DNA from 3 places in the Propionicimonas paludicola genome. Region 2 is predicted to be linked to each of the others. Evidence: predicted binding sites of a transcription regulator. Region 2 holds the regulator's gene; each other region holds the start of a gene.
The links. Region 2 encodes HrcA, which represses chaperone genes, less so after heat shock. Its sites were predicted from a motif close to TTGGCACTCGNNNNNNNCGAGTGCCAA; they were not measured.
Positions count from the first base shown of each region.

Region 1: the regulator HrcA is predicted to act here: its motif matches at 3,363-3,389, upstream of groL (chaperonin GroEL).
Region 3: the regulator HrcA is predicted to act here: its motif matches at 3,338-3,364, upstream of groES (co-chaperone GroES).

Region 1 covers NZ_PDJC01000001.1:2,178,986-2,185,487, forward strand. Annotated here, with positions in the region: gene ATK74_RS10130 (MFS transporter) at 1-1,390, opposite strand, end outside; gene groL (chaperonin GroEL) at 1,585-3,213, opposite strand; gene ATK74_RS10140 (hypothetical protein) at 3,458-3,925, shown strand; gene ATK74_RS10145 (DUF3263 domain-containing protein) at 3,935-4,219, opposite strand; gene manA (mannose-6-phosphate isomerase, class I) at 4,408-5,589, shown strand; gene ATK74_RS10155 (nucleoside/nucleotide kinase family protein) at 5,591-6,106, shown strand; tRNA gene ATK74_RS10160 (tRNA-Thr) at 6,181-6,256, shown strand.
Region 2 covers NZ_PDJC01000001.1:753,055-759,556, forward strand. Annotated here, with positions in the region: gene ATK74_RS03330 (ABC transporter ATP-binding protein) at 1-392, shown strand, start outside; gene ATK74_RS03335 (ABC transporter ATP-binding protein) at 385-1,092, shown strand; gene ATK74_RS03340 (DUF3097 domain-containing protein) at 1,160-1,984, shown strand; gene ATK74_RS03345 (inositol monophosphatase family protein) at 2,096-2,851, shown strand; gene ATK74_RS15275 (DUF5302 family protein) at 2,919-3,095, shown strand; gene ATK74_RS03350 (MBL fold metallo-hydrolase) at 3,092-3,943, opposite strand; gene hrcA (heat-inducible transcriptional repressor HrcA) at 4,077-5,093, shown strand; gene dnaJ (molecular chaperone DnaJ) at 5,097-6,263, shown strand; gene ATK74_RS03365 (16S rRNA (uracil(1498)-N(3))-methyltransferase) at 6,260-6,502, shown strand, end outside.
Region 3 covers NZ_PDJC01000001.1:318,922-325,423, reverse strand. Annotated here, with positions in the region: gene ATK74_RS01485 (ABC transporter permease) at 1-190, opposite strand, end outside; gene ATK74_RS01480 (ABC transporter ATP-binding protein) at 187-1,155, opposite strand; gene groL (chaperonin GroEL) at 1,291-2,895, opposite strand; gene groES (co-chaperone GroES) at 2,905-3,201, opposite strand; gene ATK74_RS01465 (DUF4032 domain-containing protein) at 3,440-4,813, shown strand; gene ATK74_RS01460 (GntR family transcriptional regulator) at 4,855-5,169, shown strand; gene cysS (cysteine--tRNA ligase) at 5,179-6,502, shown strand, end outside.

The sequences.
Region 1 (6,502 bases), 1.4 Mb from region 2:
GGGGCAGCCACAGGCTGGCCAGCACCATCAGGGCCGCGGCCACCGCGACGGCGATGAAGACCCCGGTGGAGGCCGAGACGATAGTGGCGAAGTCGTGCTCGCCTCGACCGGAAGCGATCACCTGGTTGGCGATGGCTCCGAAGACGGCCACCCCGACCGCGCTGCCCGCCGACCGGGCGAAGACGTTGACCCCGGTGACGACGCCCCGCTCGTCCCAGCCCACCGAGGCCTGGGCCGCGATCAGCGACGGCGCGGCCGTCCAGCCCAGCCCGAAGCCGATCACGAAGGCGATGATGGCCACCGTCCAGACGCTCGGCCAGGGACCGCTGATGGCCAGTGCCACCGCGCCGACCAGGGCGATGGCCCCGCCGATCACCACCGTGGTCCGGTAGCCGTAGCGCAGGTACATCCGTCCGGACTGTGCGGCGGCCAGCGGCCAGCCGAGGGTCAATGCGGCGACCGCGATCCCCGACACCAGCGGGACGGCGCCGAGCGCGTTCTCCAGGTAGGTCGGGACGAAGCTGGTGATCCCGATCATCAGCGCGCCGATCCCCAACGAGATCAGCGTGGTGGTGAGAATCAGCGGCCGGGTCAGGATCGACAGTTCCAGGATCGGCTCGGCGGCCCGCCGCTCGACCAGCGGGAACACCGCCAGTGAAGCGATGCCGATCCCGAAGCTGGCCAGGCTCGGCCAAGACACCCAGGCCCAGGCGTTGCCGCCCTCGAGCAGGGCCAGGATCAGCGCGGTCAGGCCCACGGTGAGCAGGCCGGCGCCGGCGAAGTCGATCTGATGCCGGCGGCGCACGATGGTCTCCCGATAGGAGCGAACCAGCGCCCAGCCGGCGATCAGGCACAGCGGGACGTTCACGAAGAAGATCCAGCGCCACGAGACGAACTGGGAGAACAGGCCGCCCAGTGCCGGTCCCACCACCGAGGAGATCGCCCAGACGCTGGCAATGTAGCCCTGCACCAGGGCCCGCTCGGCCACGGTGTAGATGTCACCGACGATGGTCATGGCCATCGGTGAGACTGCCCCGGCACCCAAGCCCTGCAACACCCGGAAGCCGATCAGCGCGGACATGCTCCACGCGAAACCGGCCAGCACCGAGCCGATCAGAAAGAGCCCGACTCCGACCAGGATCACCGGCTTGCGTCCGATCGTGTCGGCCAGCTTGGCGTAGATCGGCACCGAGACCGCCTGGGCCAGCAGGTAGACCGAGAACAGCCAGGGGAACTGGTTGAACTCCCCCAGTTCGGCGACCACGGACGGGACCGCGGTGGCCAGGATGGTGGCGTCGATGGCGATCAGCCCGGTAGCCAGCATCAACGCCAGCAGCACCGCCCCTCGCTCGGAGCGGAACCCGACCGTCGTGCCTCTTTCGCTACTCACCTGGTCTCCAACGACAGGTCCGAGCAGATCATTCCCACCGCGGACGCCACAGGAAAGGGAACTGTCCCCTTTTCCGCGGGGCGATGCGTACCTATGACAGATGCAGCAGGGCCGGCCACCCGAAGGTGACCGGCCCTGCTGAGGTACTGCGATGGATCAGTCCTGATCCTCTCGGCGCGTGTGCCGAGGAGGGATCAGAAGTCCATGCCGCCCATGCCGCCGTCGCCGGCCGGCATGGCCGGGGTCTTCTCCGGCTTGTCGGCGATGACCGCTTCGGTGGTCAGGAACAGCGCCGCGATGGAGGCCGCGTTCTGCAGTGCGGAACGGGTCACCTTGGCCGGGTCGATGATGCCCGACTCGACCATCTTCACGTACTCGCCGGTGGCCGCGTTGAGACCCTCGCCGGCAGGCAGGTTGGCCACCTTCTCGGCCACCACGCCGCCCTCGAGGCCGGCGTTGATGGCGATCTGCTTCAGCGGAGCTGAGCAGGCGGTGAACACGATCTGCGCACCGGTCGCCTCGTCGCCGACCAGCGACTCGACGGCAACCTTGGCGATGGCGGCAGCCTGGAGCAGCGCGACGCCACCACCGGGGACGATGCCCTCCTCGACCGCAGCCTTGGCGTTGCGGACGGCGTCCTCAATGCGGTGCTTGCGCTCCTTGAGCTCGACCTCGGTGGCCGCGCCGACCTTGATCACGGCAACGCCGCCGGCCAGCTTGGCCAGCCGCTCCTGCAGCTTCTCGCGGTCGTAGTCGGAGTCGGAGTTCTCGATCTCGCGACGGATCTGAGCCACCCGACCGGCGATCTGCTCGGCGTCGCCGGCACCGTCGATGATGATGGTCTCGTCCTTGGTCACCTTGACCGAGCGGGCCCGGCCGAGCAGGTCGAGGGTGACGGCGTCCAGCTTCAGGCCGACCTCCTCGGAGACGACCTGGCCACCGGTCAGGATGGCGATGTCGCCCAGCATGGCCTTGCGGCGGTCACCGAAGCCCGGAGCCTTGACGGCCACGGACTTGAAGGTGCCCTTGATCTTGTTGACGATCAGACCGGCCAGCGCCTCGCCGTCGGTGTCCTCGGCCACGACGAGCAGCGGCTTGCCGGACTGGACGACCTTCTCCAGCAGCGGCAGCAGGTCGCGCAGGTTGGAGACCTTGGAGTTGACGATCAGGATGTAGGGGTCGTCCAGGACGGCCTCCATCCGCTCGGCGTCGGTGACGAAGTACGGCGAGATGAAGCCCTTGTCGAACCGCATGCCCTCGGTGAGCTCGAGGTCGAGGCCGAAGGTGTTCGACTCCTCGACGGTGATCACACCCTCCTTGCCGACCTTGTCCATGGCCTCGGCGATGATCTCGCCCACGGTGGTGTCGGCGGCAGAGATGGACGCGGTGGCAGCGATCTGCTCACGGGTCTCGATCTCGATGGCCTGGTTGCCCAGCTCGGCAACGATGGCGGCGACGGCCTTCTCGATGCCCTTCTTCAGGCCCATCGGGTTGGCGCCGGCGGTGACGTTACGCAGGCCCTCGCGGACCATCGCCTGAGCGATCACGGTCGCGGTGGTGGTGCCATCACCGGCGACGTCGTCGGTCTTCTTGGCGACCTCCTTGACCAGCTCGGCGCCGATCTTCTCGTAGGGGTCCTCCAGCTCGATCTCCTTGGCGATCGAAACGCCGTCGTTGGTGATCGTGGGGGCGCCCCACTTCTTCTCCAGGACCACATTGCGGCCCTTGGGGCCGAGGGTCACTCGCACGGCGTCGGCGAGGGTGTTCATCCCACGCTCCAGGCCGCGGCGCGCCTCGACATTAAACTCAATCAGTTTCGCCATGTCTGTTCGGCAATCCTTCGACGTCTCGGGGGCTAGGCCCCACTGGTGAACTTCCAGGTCTTGGTCGCTTCGATGCCCGCGACGGACGATCCAGTGGATCTCATCGAGCTAGACAATGGCACTCTCACGACGAGAGTGCTAATACATGTTTAGCACTCACACCTAGAGAGTGCAAACGTCTGGACCCGCCGAAGAGGACGGTTCCGCACCGGTTCGGACCGCCCGCGGCAGGCACAATGGGACGGTGCCCGTCACCGCCACCTCAGCCCTGCGGGCCACTGCGAACCTGGTCAACCTCTCCACCCCGCTCGGGCTCCTGATCGCCCTGGCCGGTCGAGCCCGACTCAGCGGTGGTCCGGACGGCCTGGTGCTGGCCGAGCATTATCGGCCGGGCGTGCCGAAGGCCGGCGCCTTCACCGTGGGCAATGTGATCATCGTGCCGGGCCGGCGGCTGGACGAACTCGAACAGCAACGTCCGGGAACCACCGCCCACGAGGCCGTCCATGCCTGGCAATGGTGCTACTGCCTGGGCCTGCCATTCCTGGTCGGCTACGGCTTGGCTTCGGCCTGGTCGTGGCTGCGCACCGGCCATCCGGCCTCGGCCAACTTCTTCGAGAGTTCGGCGGGGCTGACTCGCGGGGGCTATCCGGAACTCCCCCGCAACAATGCCGGACTGCGTCGGATCAGGTCCGCGCTGCGCGGAGCGAAGTAACAGTCGCGCTCAGCTGTGCAGGCTGACACCCAGCCGGCGCGCAGTGCGCTCCTTCTGCCGGGTAGCCCGCTGGCGGCGGAGCCGCTTGACCAGCAAGGGATCGTGAGCCAGCGCCACGTCGGAGTCGATCAGCGAGTTGAGCAGCTGATAGTAGCGCGTCGGCGAGATGTCGAACCGTTCCCTGATCTCGGTCTCCTTGGAGCCCGGCAGCGCCCACCACTGCTTTTCGAAGTCGAGGAGGGCAGCCTGCTGCTCGTTCAGCTCAGCGGGAGCGATCAGCATCGGTTCGGCCATGCGTCGATTCTAGACCGTGAATCACACCGATGTCATTCGCTCGGAGACACTGATCGGACGTCTCGTCCAGGCGGGTCCGGTCGATACCCGGACAACCCGCCCGCCGACCCGGGCTCTGCCAGTACAGCTTGGCTAGACTCATTTGAGGCTCGGTCAGAGCCACCTCCCAGAAGCGAAGGAAGGCCCCCATGCAGCGGCTGAACGGCGCGATCCAGCACTATGCCTGGGGCACGACCGACGCGATCCCGAACTTGCTCGGCGTCGCTCCCAACGGTCAGCCGGTCGCCGAGTACTGGCTGGGAGCACACCCATTGGGCCCGGCCACCGTCGAAGGTCGGCGGCTCGATGAGGTGCTGGACGAACAGCCCGAACTGCTTGGCGCCAAGAGCCGGGACGAGTTCGGCGAGCAACTGCCCTTCCTGGTCAAGGTGCTGTCGGCCCGGCATGCCCTGTCCCTGCAGGCGCACCCGTCCCGAGCCCAGGCCGTAGAAGGCTTCGCCCGTGAGAACGCCGCCGGGATCGCCCTGGATGCGCCCGAGCGCACCTACCGCGACGACTGGCCCAAGCCGGAGATGCTCATCGCCTTGTCGGAGTTCCACAGCCTGAACGGCTTCCGGGAACCGACCCGCACCGCCTGGCTGTTCGATCAGTTGGGGGTCAGCAGCGAGCTGGCGTCGGTGATCGGGCCGCTCACCGAGCGCAAAGGCCCGGCAGCCATGGCCGAGGTCTTCTTGGACGTGCTCAGCCTGAGCGGCGAGCGCGCCGAGTTGTCCGAGCTGGTCTGCGCGGCGGCCATGAAGCACAAGGACGCCCCTGGGGAACTCGGCGAGTTCGCCCGTACCGTGATCGAGTTGGACGAGGTGTTCCCCGGCGATCCCGGCATCCTGGCCGCGTTGCTGATGAACCGAGTGGTGCTGGCGCCGGGCGACGCCACTTTCGTCCCCGCCGGACGAATGCACGCCCACCTGGCCGGCACCGGGGTCGAGGTGATGGCCAACTCCGACAACGTGATTCGCGGCGGCCTGACCGCCAAGCATGTCGACGTCGGCGAACTGGTCAAGGTTGTCGAGTTCGAAGCGATCACCCCGACTCGGGTCACCCCGACCACCGAGGCACCCGGGGTCGAGCACTTCCCGACCGAATGCCCCGAGTTCGACGTCTGGCGGATTCGGACCAGCCCGCTGCCCACGCCGGTCCCAGGCCTGGGTTCGGCCCGAGTGCTGCTGATGGTGGGCGGCTCGGCCCGGCTGCAGGCCGACGGCACCGCTCTCGAGCTCGGCTCCGGTGAGGCGGCCTTCCTGGGTGCCGAGGAGAACCCGACCATCGAAGGGGACGGCTTGGTCTTCGTGACCGCCGCCGGCGTCCACTGAGGTGCTGACCCAGAGCCTGCGCCGCCAGCTGGCCGAGCTTCGATCGGCCAGCGCGCGTCCGGTGATCCTGATCGACGGCGGAGCCGGCTCGGGCAAGACCACCCTGGCCGCCGAGATCGCCGACGACTGGCCGGGCAAGGTGGAAGTTGTCGGCCTGGACGAGCTGTACCCGGGCTGGCAGGGCCTGGCCCGTGGCTCGGCCCTGGTGCCGCGGCTGATCACCGGGAGCGGCTTCACCACCTGGGACTGGGCGCACGGACGTCCCGGGCCACGGCGCAGCCTGAACCGCTCCCTGCCTCTGGTGGTCGAGGGGTGCGGGGCTCTCACCGAGGCCAGTCGGGCCGTGGCCAACCTGGCCATCTGGATGGAGTTGGACGAGCCGCTGCGCCGGCGCCGCGCCCTGGCCCGCGATGGTGCGGTCTTCGCCAGCCACTGGGACGAATGGGCGGCCCAGGAAGTCGCCCACTGGCAGGACCACCGTCCCTGGCTGCTGGCTGACCTGGTGCTGCCCGGCTGAGCGAGGAGCCCGGCCACAGTTTTCGACAGGCGCGTCCGGCAACCGGCACAATGAGGCCGGGCGCTGGCCCTATTGCCTCCGTAGCTCAGTTGGTAGAGCACCCGCCTTGTAAGCGGACGGTCGCGGGTTCGATTCCTGTCGGAGGCTCCATCCCCGCTGACTCACCCAGACCCACCCTCCGGGAACTGCAATGCCTGCCCAGGGAGGTTGGGGGATCGATCGACAGGCACCCGCTCACCGGAGGGTGGGTTCTGACGTCGACCTTCCTCGACTCGAGTGGCTCCCGAACCCGAAGGTCCGAAATGAAGGTCTCAGCCAGCTTGTGGGGTGCCCCGCCGTGAGCCGAGCGTAATGCCTGCTCGGGTGGCGTTACTGCGGATGAGACCGGGTGTCGCG
Region 2 (6,502 bases):
TGACCGGAGTGGGGGACACCCTCTCCCGGAACCTGCCCTATGGCGACCAGCGACGCCTGGAGATCGCCCGGGCACTGGCCACCGAGCCGAAGCTGCTGCTGTTGGACGAGCCGACTGCCGGCATGAACCCTCAGGAGACCCGACAGGCCGAGGAGCTGATCTTCAAGATCCGCGACCTGGGCCTGGCCGTCCTGGTGATCGAGCACGACATGCGGTTCATCTTCAATCTGTGTGATCGGGTGTCCTGCCTGGTCCGCGGGGCGGTGCTGGTCGAAGGTCCTGGCGACGTCGTCCAGAACGACCCGCGGGTGATCGAGGCCTACATCGGCTCGCCGGCCGCGCCGCCGGCAGCGACGACCGATCCCCTCAACGGAGGTGTCGCAGATGCTTGAGATCAAGGACATGGTGGTCGCCTACGGCCGAGTCAACGCGGTCAAGGGGATCAGCTTCGAAGTGAAGCAAGGACAGGTGGTGACCCTGCTGGGCACCAACGGCGCCGGCAAGTCCACCACGCTGCGAGCCATCTCCGGTCTGCTGAAGCTGGTCTCCGGCGAGATCTGGTTCGAAGGGGAGCGGCTGGACGGCATCGCTGCGCACAAGATCGTCGAGCGCGGCATCGCCCAGTCCCCGGAGGGTCGGCGACTGTTCCGGCAGATGTCGGTGGAGGACAACCTCAGGCTGGGTGCCTTCTCCCGCAAGGACACCTCGAAGATCCGCTCGGATATGGATCGGATCTTCGACCTCTTCCCGGTGCTCGGTGAGCGCCGTTCAGAGGCGGCCGGTCTGTTCTCCGGCGGTGAGCAGCAGATGCTGGCCATCGGCCGGGCCATGATGAGCCGGCCCAAGCTCCTGATGTTGGACGAGCCGTCCATGGGGCTGAGCCCGATCATGACCCAGACGATCATGCGGACCATCTCCGAGCTCCAGGCCGACGGAGTGACCATCCTGCTGGTCGAGCAGAACGCCCAGGCGGCACTGTCACTGGCCGACCGTGGCTACGTGCTCGAGGTCGGTCACATCATGTTCAGCGACACCGGGGCGGCCCTGCTCGGCGACGACCGGGTCCGCAAGGCCTACCTCGGCGCTGACTGAGCACGACCATCGGACGCGCCGGACCGGGCTGACCGGCCGGCGCGTTCGTGCGTCCTAGGGTGGTTTGGTGCGCTACTCCGACGACGTCCTTTCCCCCGGCTGGCGCCACGCCGACAAGCCGAAGACCGTCGACGTGACGGTGAGCGTGGGGATGGTGGTCGAGGAACCGACCTCCGGCTTCTGCGGCGCCGTGGTCCGCTGGGAGAACGGCCTGGTCGTGCTGGAGGACCGCAAGGGTGCCCGGCGCAGCTTCGAGTTCGGCCCCGGCTTCTGGCTGGACGGACGTCCGGTCGCGCTGCGACAGCCGGTGGCCACTCGTCCCAGTGCGCCGACCCACACCGCTTCCGGCTCCCGGGTCGGCCCGTCCGAACCGGCCAAGGTGGCCGCCGCCTCGCGGATCTACGTCGAGGGGCGCCACGACGCCGAACTCGTCGAAAAGATCTGGGGGGACGACCTGCGTCACGTCGGGGTGGTGGTCGAGCCGCTGGGCGGGATCAACGACCTGCCGGCCATCGTTACCGAGTTCGCCCCGGGGCCGGGACGGCGCCTGGGAGTGCTGGTCGATCACCTGGTCACCGGGTCCAAGGAGTCCCGGATCGTGGCTGAGATCTCGTCCGACTTCGTCCTGGTCACCGGACACCCGTTCGTCGACATCTGGGCCGCGGTGCGTCCGCAACGACTCGGGCTGGAGCGGTGGCCGGATATCCCGCGTGACATCGAGTGGAAGGCCGGCGCGAGTGTCGCGCTGCGCCGCACTGCGAGAAACCCGGCCGAGATCGCCGCGACCTGGGCCTGGATTCTGGGACGGGTCCGCGACTGGCGGGATCTGGATCCGGCCTTGCCACGCGAAGTTGAGCGGCTGATCGACTTCGTCACCACAGATCTGGGATGAATCTGGACTATTGCGGAAAAACGGACGCCTGAGTTCGTTCGGTCCTGGCGTCACTAGCCTGACGTCGTTGTCGAGATCACGATCAGGAGTTCCGCTGTGCAGACTGACCAGGTGTCCGACCTCCTCTTTGAGGTGGCCGACCAGCTGATCATGCCGCGTTTCGGCGCCCTGGACAGCTCCGACATTTCCGAGAAGCAGCCCGGTGACCTGGTCACCGTGGCCGATCGTGAGGCCGAAGTCGAGCTTGGCCGTCGGCTCTGCGAGGGCGACTCGGACGCGTTGATCGTCGGCGAAGAGGGCGTCTTCAGCGACCCGCGCTGCTTGGACCTGCTCTCCCGGGTGGCGCATGCCTGGGTGATCGACCCGATCGACGGCACCCGCAACTTCGCCCGCGGCAAGCCCGACTTCGCCGTGATGCTGGCCGAGACCCGGTTCGGCGAGACCGTCCGGGGCTGGATCTGGCAGCCGGCTCATCAGAAGCTCTACGTGGCCGAGCTCGGTGCTGGGGTGACCTGCAACGGCGAGCCGCTGCCCACCATCCCGGCCTCGCCGCGGACGGTGCCGCTGGGCGCCACCTACCTGCCGGTGCCCGGAGAGGAATGGGCCGAGGTCAAGGTGATCCGCTCCTGGGGCTCCTGCGGGATCGACTACCCCAAGCTGATCACCGGCGCCGTGGACTTCCTCAGCTACCGCTCGATGTTCCCCTGGGACCATCTGGCCGGCGCCCTGATGCTCACCGAGCTGGGCGGACGGATCGCCACCGACACCGGCGAGGAGTACGGCGCCGGAGTGATCGGACGGCGGCTGCTGGCCGCGGCCACCCCGCAACTGTGGATCGCCACCAGGGACGGTCTGTTCGGCGAGTGAGGTCGACCCGGCTGGCTTATGGCGGGCTGGTTGTCGATACTGGAACAGAACCTCGACAGGAGAGCCGATGACCGAGCAAGGCAATGAGGACCTGAAGGCCCAGATGCTGGCTGCGCTGGCTCGCAAGCAGGGCGTGGTCGACGGAGTGCAGGGCCAGCGTCACCAGAAGGAGAAGGGCCCCGCCGAGCGCGGACGCCAGGGCGGTGGCGGCATGTTCCGGCGCAAGGCCGGAGGCGGCGGCTAGGACAGGGGCTTGGCCAGCGGCAGTTGCCGTAGCGGCACCACTCCGTGGCTGGCGAACTGGGCGTAGGCGGTGGGCAGCACTTCTCTGACGTACTGCTCCTCGTAGGGCCACTCGCCGGCCTCGTAGGCAGCCTCCACAGCGATGCCGCGCCCGATCACGTGTTCGACCTGTCCGTAGAACCCGGACAGTTCGGCGCGCTGCTTGAAGGACTCGAAGCGATCCATGGCCGGGCCGTGGCCGGGGATCACCATGGACTCCTCGCCGATCACGCCGAGAATACCGTCGATGGCGCTGGGCCACTCCTTCAGATGCGAGTCCGGACCGATGGCCGGGGGAGCTGAGCTTTCCAGCAGGTCGCCGGCGAAGACCACCGACACGTCCGGGACGAACACGGCCAGATCGCCGTCGGTGTGGCCGGGTCCGAAGTGCATGGCCTCGACCCGCCGTCCGCCGACGTCGATCACCTTGGCCAGGTGGAAGCCGTTGCGGGGCCGGACCAGGTCGGCCACATCCACCCCGAGCTTCGCGGCGGCGTCCGCAGCTTCAGGGCTGTCCAGCCGGTCGGCCACGCTGGCGTGCGCGTAGCTGGGCAGATCGACGAAGCCGGCCAGACCGAAAAGGTGGTCGTAGTGCCAGTGGGTGACCAGGACGCCGATCACCGGGACGCCCGCGGCGGCCTCTGCGGCAGCTCGGAGCGCCGTACCTTGCGCGGGGGACGAACCGGTGTCGATCACCAGGCAGCCGGTCTCACCGACGATCACCCCGAGGTTCACTCCAGCCGGTTCGGCTACCGCCACCAGGATTCCGGGGCGCAACTCTTCGAAATCGCCGAGGCTGAATGTGGTCATGGCATTCAGCCTAGGCGTTCGATCCGCGGGATGCCGAGGCGGGCTGCGCGCGGTGGACGTGCGACCGCTGGCGGCGGGCAGTAAGCTGGCACTCAACCATTGAGAGTGCCAACAGCTGACGGGAGGCCGAGCCATGTTGGACGAACGGAAGCTCACCATCCTGCGAGCGATCGTCACCGACTATGTCTCGATGCGGGAGCCGGTCGGCTCGCGCGCCCTGGTCGAGCGCTACTCGCTGGACGTCTCTCCGGCCACGGTCCGTAACGACATGGCCGTGCTCGAGGAAGAGGGCTACATCGCCCAGCCGCACACCAGCGCCGGGCGGATCCCGACCGACAAGGGCTATCGGCTGTTCGTCGATCGGCTCGGTCAGGTCAAGCCGCTGTCGGTGGCCGAGCGCAAGGCGATCGAGACCTTCATGGCCGGGGCCATCGACGTGGACGACATCGTCCGCCGGGCCGTCCGGCTGCTCGCCCAGATCACCCAGCAGGTCGCGATCGTGCAGTATCCGGCGCTGTCCAGCGCCACCGTCCGGCACATCGAGCTGGTTCCGCTCAGTGCTGATCGTGGGCTGCTGATCCTGGTCGATTCCACTGGCCGGGTGGACCAGCGTCCGATCGACCTGCTCGGCAGTTCGGTCGCGCAGGTGGCCGATCTCCGTGATCGGCTGAACGCCGAGCTGGTCGGGCTCAACCCGCGTCGGGCCGTGGAGCGGCTGACCCAGCTGCTTGACCGGCTTCCGGCCGAGCTGGAGACGATCGGACAACCGGTGATCGCCGTGCTGCTCGACCTGGTGGGCACTGATCCGTCCATGCAGGTGGCAGTGGCCGGTGTCCCGAACCTGACCCGGTTCTCCGACCAGTTCGACTCCACCATTCGTCCGGTGCTCGAGGCGCTGGAGGAACAAGTGGTGCTCTTGCGCTTGTTGGGCGAGGTAGGTTCGACCGCCGAGGTGAAGGTGCGGATCGGACACGAGAACAGCTATGAGCCGTTGCAGGCCACCTCTGTGGTGGCCAGCGGTTATGGCAGCAGCAATGACATCTGGGCGAACCTCGGGGTGGTCGGCCCGACCCGAATGGACTACCCGTCGACGATGGCCGCGGTGCGAGCAGTGGCTCGCTACATCGGCCGCTACTTGGTTGAAGGATGATGCGTGAGCGCTGATTACTACGAGGTGCTCGGAGTCCCGCGGGACGCCACTGCGGAGCAGATCAAGAAGGCCTACCGCAAGCTGGCGATGAAGTACCACCCGGACGTTGCTGAGGAACCGGACGCGGCGGACAAGTTCAAAGAGATCGGCGAGGCCTACGAGGTCCTGCACGACCCAAACAAGCGGGCCATGTACGACCGTGGCGGCAACCCGCTGGGCGGCGCCGGAGCCAACTTCGGTGGCTTCGGTGGGTTCAGCGGTGGTGGCTTCGACTTCACCAACCTGATGGACGCCATGTTCGGCGGCGCCACGGCGTCCCGGGGGCCGCGGTCGCGGGTCCGTCCGGGGCAGGACGCGCTGGTCGAGCTCAAGCTCACCTTGGCCGAGGCGGCCTTCGGGATCACCAAGCCGCTGAAGACCGACACCCAGGTGGTCTGCACCCGCTGCAACGGGGCCGGCACCAACTCCGGCACCGGCCCGGTGACCTGTTCCACCTGTCATGGCGCCGGCCAGGTGATGACCGTCCAGCGGTCGATCATCGGCGACATCCGGACCAGCCAGCCCTGCCCTGCCTGCCGTGGCTATGGCACGGTGATCGCCGATCCTTGTGGCGAATGTGCTGGTGAAGGCCGGGTCCGGGCGACCAGGACGATCAACGTCAAGATCCCGCCGGGCGTCGCCAGTGGCAACCGGGTGCACCTGGCCCACCAGGGTGAGGCCGGCCCCGGGGGCGGCCCGGCCGGTGACCTGTACGTCGAGCTCTCGGTGCAGCACCATGACGTGTTCACCCGCAACGGCGACGACCTGGAACTGGTCGTTGAGGTGCCGATGACGGCGGCCGCGCTGGGCACCACGGTCAGCGTGCAGACCCTGGAGGCCGAGCGGGACGATCTGGATCCGGCCGACGGCTCGGTCGAGGTGGTCATCCCGCCGGGCACCCAGTCGCACACCCGGATCGCCGTTCCCGGCCACGGCGTGCCCCGCCTGCAGCGCTCCGGTCGCGGCGATCTCGGCGTCACCTTCGTGGTCAAGACGCCCACCAAGCTGGACGAGAGCCAGCGCGAACTCCTTCGTCAACTGGCCGAAGTTCGCCAGGAGACCCAGCCCGAGGTGGCAGTATCCAAGCAGGGCAAAGGCGTCCTGGGCTGGCTGAAGGAGGCGTTCTCATGACCGAGCCGATGTTTTTGGCGGTGCTCGCCGACCCCGAGGTCGGGCAGGCGGTCTCGCTGGCCGGCGAGGAGAGCCGGCACGCCACTCAGGTGCGCCGGATCCGGGTCGGCGAGGTTGTCTTGATCAGTGACGGCGCCGGAACTGCGGTGCGCGGCCCGGTGACCGTCTCGGACAAGGCCGGCCTGACCATCAGCGTGGCCGAGGTGCTGCGCGAGCCGGTACGTCCGGTGCGTTACGTG
Region 3 (6,502 bases), 430 kb from region 2:
GACCATGTTCGCCCGGTGAGTTGAAGCCCAGCAGCATCGGCACCGCGGCCAGAATCAGCCAGGTCACCGCGCCGATCACCACGAACCACAGCGCCAGCACCCAGATCCATCGCTTGGATCGGATCCGCTGCCGCAACTCCAGACCGGTGACGGTGCGGATGCCGTTCCAGGTCAACTGCCAGGTGTTCATATCCGCTCCTCGTTCAAGGCCAGGTAGGTCTGCTCCAGGCGTCCGGCGATCGGGGCGATGGTGTGCAGGCTCACGCCGGCACTGATCGCCGAGCGGGCCAGATCGGCTGCCGAGTCATAGCCGGCCAGGGACACCACAACCTCGCCGGCCGAGCTGCCCTGGGTCCAGGGGACGGCGATCGAGTCGAGGTAGGTGCGCAAGCCGGCGGGATCCAGCGCCTCCAGTCGCCAACCACGCATGGTCGGCGCGGACGCCTGGGCGGAGGCGGCCACGTCGACCGTGCGTCCCTTGGACAGGAACACCGCGTGGTCGTAGACCTCCTCCAGCTCGGACAGGACGTGGCTGGAGACCAGCACGGTCTTGCCCTCGGCCGCCAGCTCGCGCAGCAGGTCGCGCAGTTCGATTCGGGAGCGCGGGTCCAGCCCGGAGGCCGGCTCGTCCAGCAGCAGCACCTGCGGATCGTGGATCAGCGCCCGGGCCAGGCCGAGCCGCTGCTTCTGGCCGCGGCTGAGCACCCGAGCCGGCCGCTGGGCGAACTCGTCGAGGTGGACCCGCGCCAGCAGGTCGGCCACCTTCGCCGGAGTGGCCGCCACCCGCCGATCGATGGCGTAGGCGTGCGCGAACGCGGTCAGGATCTCGGTGCAGGTCAGCGCGTCCCAGGTGCCGAAGCTGTCCGGCATCCAGCCGGTCGCTGCCCGCGCCGCCAGCGACTCGGTGCCCAGGTCGTGGCCGGCCACCATGGCCCGTCCGTCGTCGGGAGCCAGCAGTCCGGCCAGCAACAGCAGCAAGGTGGTCTTGCCCGAGCCGTTGGGGCCGATCAGGGCGGTCACCGCACCGGCTGGGGCCTCGAAGCTGACCCCGTCCACGGCGTGCACATCGCCGAACCACCGCCGCAGCCCGTGGGCCTCGATTCCCGGCGGCACCGCGCGAGGCGGCTGCGCCGGTGCCAACTCTTCTATGGTCATGGCCCGAGCCTAGGAAGCCCGGACCGCGGCGACATCATCCTGATCGGCAGACTCGGTCATCCCCTGGGACGAGGTGGCCTACGACGCAAAGCGGGCCCCCACCGGTAGGTGGAGGCCCGCTTGTGGCGAACTCACTCAGTGGCTGTGGCCAGCCTCGTCGTCGTCATCAGCCGGCTTGTCGACCACCGCAGTCTCGGTGGTGAGCAGCAAGGCGGCGATCGAAGCGGCATTGGCCAGCGCGGAGCGGGTGACCTTGACCGGGTCGATTACACCCTGGGCGACCAGGTCGCCGTAGGTGTTGGTGGCGCCGTTGTAGCCCTGACCGGGCTCCATCTCGGCGACCTTGGAGACGACCACCAGGCCGGGCTCGCCACCGTTCTCGGCGATCCAGCGCAGCGGCTCGACGACCGCCTTGGCCACGATGGCCACACCGGTCTTCTCGTCGCCCACCAGGCCCAGGCCGTCAGCCAGCACCTTGGCGGCGTGCACCAGCGCGGAGCCACCGCCGGGGACGATGCCCTCTTCGATGGCCGCACGAGTAGCCGAAACGGCGTCCTCGATGCGGTGCTTGGTCTCCTTCAGCTCCACCTCGGTGGCGGCGCCGACCTTGATCACACACACCCCGCCGGCCAGCTTCGCGACCCGCTCGGAGAGCTTCTCGCGATCCCAGTCGGACTCGGTGTTCTCGATCTCGGCCCGCAGCTGAGCCACCCGACCGGCGACGTCGGCCGGAGCACCGGCACCCTCGACGATCGTGGTGTTGTCCTTGGTGACCACGACGCGACGGGCCCGGCCCAGCACGTCCAGCCCGATCTGATCGAGCTTGAGGCCGACCTCGGGAGCGATCACCTTGCCGCCGGTGAGGATCGCGATGTCCTCCAGCATCGCCTTGCGGCGATCGCCGAAGGCCGGAGCCTTGACCGCGAGCGAGGTGAAGGTGCCCTTGATCTTGTTGACGACCAGGGTGCTCAGAGCCTCACCCTCGACGTCCTCGGCCACCACGAACAGGGTGCCGCCAGCGGCGATGACCTTCTCCAGGACCGGCAGCAGCTCGGCCATCGAGGAGATCTTGCCCTGGTTGATCAGGATGTACGGGTCGTCCAGGACGGCTTCCATCCGCTCCGGATCGGTGACGAAGTACGGCGACAGGTAGCCCTTGTCGAACTGCATGCCCTCGGTGAACTCCAGCTCGGTGCCGAAGGTGTTCGACTCGTCGACGGTGATCACACCGTCCTTGCCGACCTTGTCGAAGGCATCGGCGATCAGGGCGCCGATCTGCTCGTCACGAGCGGAGATGGTCGCGACGTTGGCCATGTCGGCCGTGGTCTCGACATCGCGGGCGATCCGCCGGAGCTCGGTGGCGATGGCCTCGGTGGCCTTCTCGATGCCCCGCTTCAGGGCGATCGGGTTGGCGCCGGATGCAACCGCGCGCAGCCCCTCGTGGACCAGGGCCTGCGCCAGCACGGTGGCCGTGGTGGTGCCGTCGCCGGCCACATCATTGGTCTTGGTGGCGACTTCCTTGGCCAGCTGAGCGCCCAGGTTCTCGAACGGATCGGAGAGCTCCACCTCCTTGGCGACGGTGACACCGTCGTTGGTGATGGTCGGAGCGCCCCACTTCTTGTCCAGGACGACGTAGCGGCCCTTGGGGCCGAGCGTCACCTTGACGGTGTTGGCGAGGATGTCCACACCACGCTCGAGCGAGCGGCGGGCGTCCTCGTCAAACTGAAGAATCTTCGGCATGTGGAGTCCTTACTTGGTGACGACAGCGAGGATGTCGCGGGCGTTCAGCAGCAGGTACTCCTGGCCGTTGTACTTGACCTCGGTGCCGCCGTACTTGCTGAAGATGACGATGTCGCCCTCAGCGACGTCCAGCGGGACGCGGTTGCCGTTGTCGTCGATGCGCCCGGGGCCGGTGGCGAGCACCTTGCCCTCCTGGGGCTTCTCCTTGGCGGTATCGGGGATGACCAGCCCGGAAGCGGTGGTCTGCTCGGCTTCCAGCGGCTGAACGAGGATCCGGTCCTCCAGCGGCTTGATCGTGACTGCCACGTCAAAAACCTTTCGTTGCGCGGGCCTTTCGGCCCATCAGGGTCAGGTGTTCCGAGCCCCCGGCGTCGTCGCGGTGCCGCCGTAGGCTGATTGGCACCCTCACACCGAGAGTGCTAACAGCGAATGTATACCGCCCTTAGCACTCGATCAAGCCGAGTGCCAATCGCTGCGCAGGGTGTCCCGGCGCGGCAGGCCCGGCTCGGTGCGGGTGCGGCGGCGGCTTGTGCGAAACTGAACTGTGCCTCGGTTTCTGTCTTCGCGCCCCGACTCACGGCTGATTCCGCTGCCGTGGGAGGTGCCGCTGGCCGAGTGGCCGCCGGAGTACCTGGTCGCACTCCCCCGTGGCATCTCCCGCCACGTCGTCCGCTTCATCAAGGTGGGCAACTCGGTGTACGCGGCCAAGGAAGTGCTCGAGGCACTGGCCATCCACGAGTACCGCATGCTCACCGATCTGCACCGGACGAACACTCCGGCCGTCGAGCCGCTGGCTGTGGTCACCGGACGGGTCGGCCCGGACGGTGAGCCGCTGGACCCGGTGCTGATCACTCGGCACCTGGAGTTCTCGCTGCCCTACCGCTCGCTGTTCGCCCAGGGCGTCCGCCCCGAAACCGTCGGACGCCTGCTGGACGCCATGGTGCTGCTGCTGGCTCGCCTGCACCTGGTCGGCTTCCTGTGGGGCGACGTCTCGCTGTCCAACGTGCTGTTCCGGCGCGACGCCGGTGAGTTCGCCGCCTACCTGGTCGACGCCGAGACCGCCGAGATGCATGACACCTTGACCAAGGGTCAGCGCGAGCACGACCTGATGATCGCCACCACCAACCTGTTCGGCGAGTTCTGCGACCTGGAGGCCGGCGGCCTGCTGGACGAGTCGCTGAACCCGCAACGGCTGGTCGATTCGATCCTGGCAAGGTACCGCGAACTGTGGGCCGAGCTGACCGGGGCCGAGGAGTTCTCCGACCAGGAGGTGTTCCGGATCGAGAAGCGGGTCCGCCGACTGAACGCGCTGGGCTTCGACGTGGCCGAGTTGGCCATCGACACCATCGAGGACGGCTCCCGGATCCGGATCCAGCCCAAGGTCGTCGACGCCGGCCACCACACCCGGCGACTGCTCCGGCTGACCGGCTTGGACGTCGAAGAGAACCAGGCCCGCCGCCTGCTCAACGATCTGGACACCTTCCGGGCCCGCTCCAACCAGGGACACATGGACGAGGCCGTGGTGGCCCACGAGTGGTTGACCCAGTGCTTCCAGCCGGTGACCTCCGCGGTGCCGTCCGACCTGCGCGGGAAGCGGGATGCGGCGCAGATCTACCACGAGGTGCTCGACTACCGCTGGTACGCCTCCCAGCGCGCGCAACGCGAGGTGCCGCTGCTGGAGGCCACCCACGGCTACATCAACGACGTGCTGCGGGCGCTGCCGGACGAGGCCATGTCGGACACCCGACCGGTCGACGGACGCCAGCTGGCCAACCCCTACGACCCGTCCCAGGGCTTCATCGACGACGAGGGCCCGATGCCGGTCGATCCTTGGGAGGAAGCCGCGGCGGCCGGTGACCCGGTGACCCCGCAGGGCTTCCTCGACATCGACGCGCTTCGAGCCCGCAAACGCGGATGATCCGGATCGAGTCCGGTTCTGCCGAACCACCCTTCGACCAGGTGAAACGGCAGCTGACCGAGCAGATCGCGGCCGGCGAGCTGGCTGCCGGAACTCGGCTGCCGACGGTCCGGGCCTTGGCCGACCAGCTCGGACTGGCCCCCAACACCGTGGCCAAGGCCTACCGCGAGCTGGAAGCCGCCGGACTGATCGACACCCGGGGCCGGGCTGGCACCTTCGTCAGCGGGGACGGTGCCGCCGCCAGCGCCCGCAAAGCCGCCGCCGAGTACGTCCGGCGGACCCGGGAACTGGGCCTCAGCCCCGCCGAAGCGCTGGCCCTGGTGGAGCGCAGCCTGGGCGGTGCCGGCGGTCGATAGACTGCTGCAGTGAGTCTGCACCTATTTGATACCGCCCGACGCGAGGTGGTCGAGTTTGTCCCGCTGGTTCCCGGCGAGGTCTCGATCTACTGCTGTGGCGCCACGGTGCAGTCAGCTCCCCACCTGGGCCATGTGCGGAAGGAAGTCAACTTCGACGTCCTGCGCCGCTGGCTGGAGGTGAGCGGCTACCAGGTCACCATGCTCACCAACGTCACCGACATCGACGACAAGATCCTGGCCAAGGCCGAGGCGGCCGGTCGTCCGTGGTGGGCGCACGCCTTCCTGTTCGAGGCGGCTTTCCACGATGCGTTCCGCGCCCTCGGGGTCCGTCCGCCGACCTACGAGCCGCGCGCCACCGGCCACGTCCCCGAGATGATCGAGCTGATGGCCACCCTGATCGAGCGGGGCCACGCCTACGCCGCCGAGGACGAGTCCGGTGATGTCTACTTCGATGTGCGCTCCTGGCCCAGCTACGGCGAGCTGTCCGGGATGAAGATCGATGACATGTCGCCAGCAGAGGACGCCGACCCGCGCGGCAAGCGCGATCCGCGAGACTTCGCGCTGTGGAAGGGCGTCAAGCCCGGCGAACCGGCTTCGGCTTCCTGGGACACCCCGTGGGGGCGCGGCCGTCCGGGCTGGCACCTGGAGTGCTCGGCCATGGCCGGCAAGTACCTGGGTGACGCCTTCGACATCCACGGCGGCGGCATCGACCTGCGGTTCCCGCACCACGAGAACGAGATCGCCCAGTCCAAGGCGGCCGGACGTCCCTTCGCCAACTACTGGCTGCACAACGCCTGGGTGACCATGGCCGGGGAGAAGATGAGCAAGTCGCTGGGCAACACCGCCGACGTGCTCGCCGCAGTCGCCGCCCACGGCGGACGCGCCGTTCGGCTCTACCTGGCCGGACCGCACTATCGCTCAGCAATCGAGCTGTCCGACGCCTCGCTGGCCGAGGCTGCCGCCCAGCTGGCCCGGATCGACGGTTTCCTGTCCCGGGTGAAGGCGCTCAGGCCCGCCACGGCCACTGCCGAGCTGCCGGCCGAGTTCGTGGCCGCCATGAACGACGATCTGGGCACCCCGACCGCGCTGGCCACGGTCTTCAACACCGTCAAGCAGGGCAACATCGCCCTGGACGCCGGCAACCCCGATGCGGCTGTGGCCGCCTATGCGCAGGTGCTGGCCATGCTGGACGTCTTCGGGCTGAACCCGGACGCCCCGGAGTGGGCGCATGAGACCGGCGCCTCCAGTGATCTGACCCCGGTGGTCGACGGCCTGGTTCAGGCCCTGCTCGACCAGCGCACCCAGGCCCGAGCCCGCAAGGACTGGGCCGCCG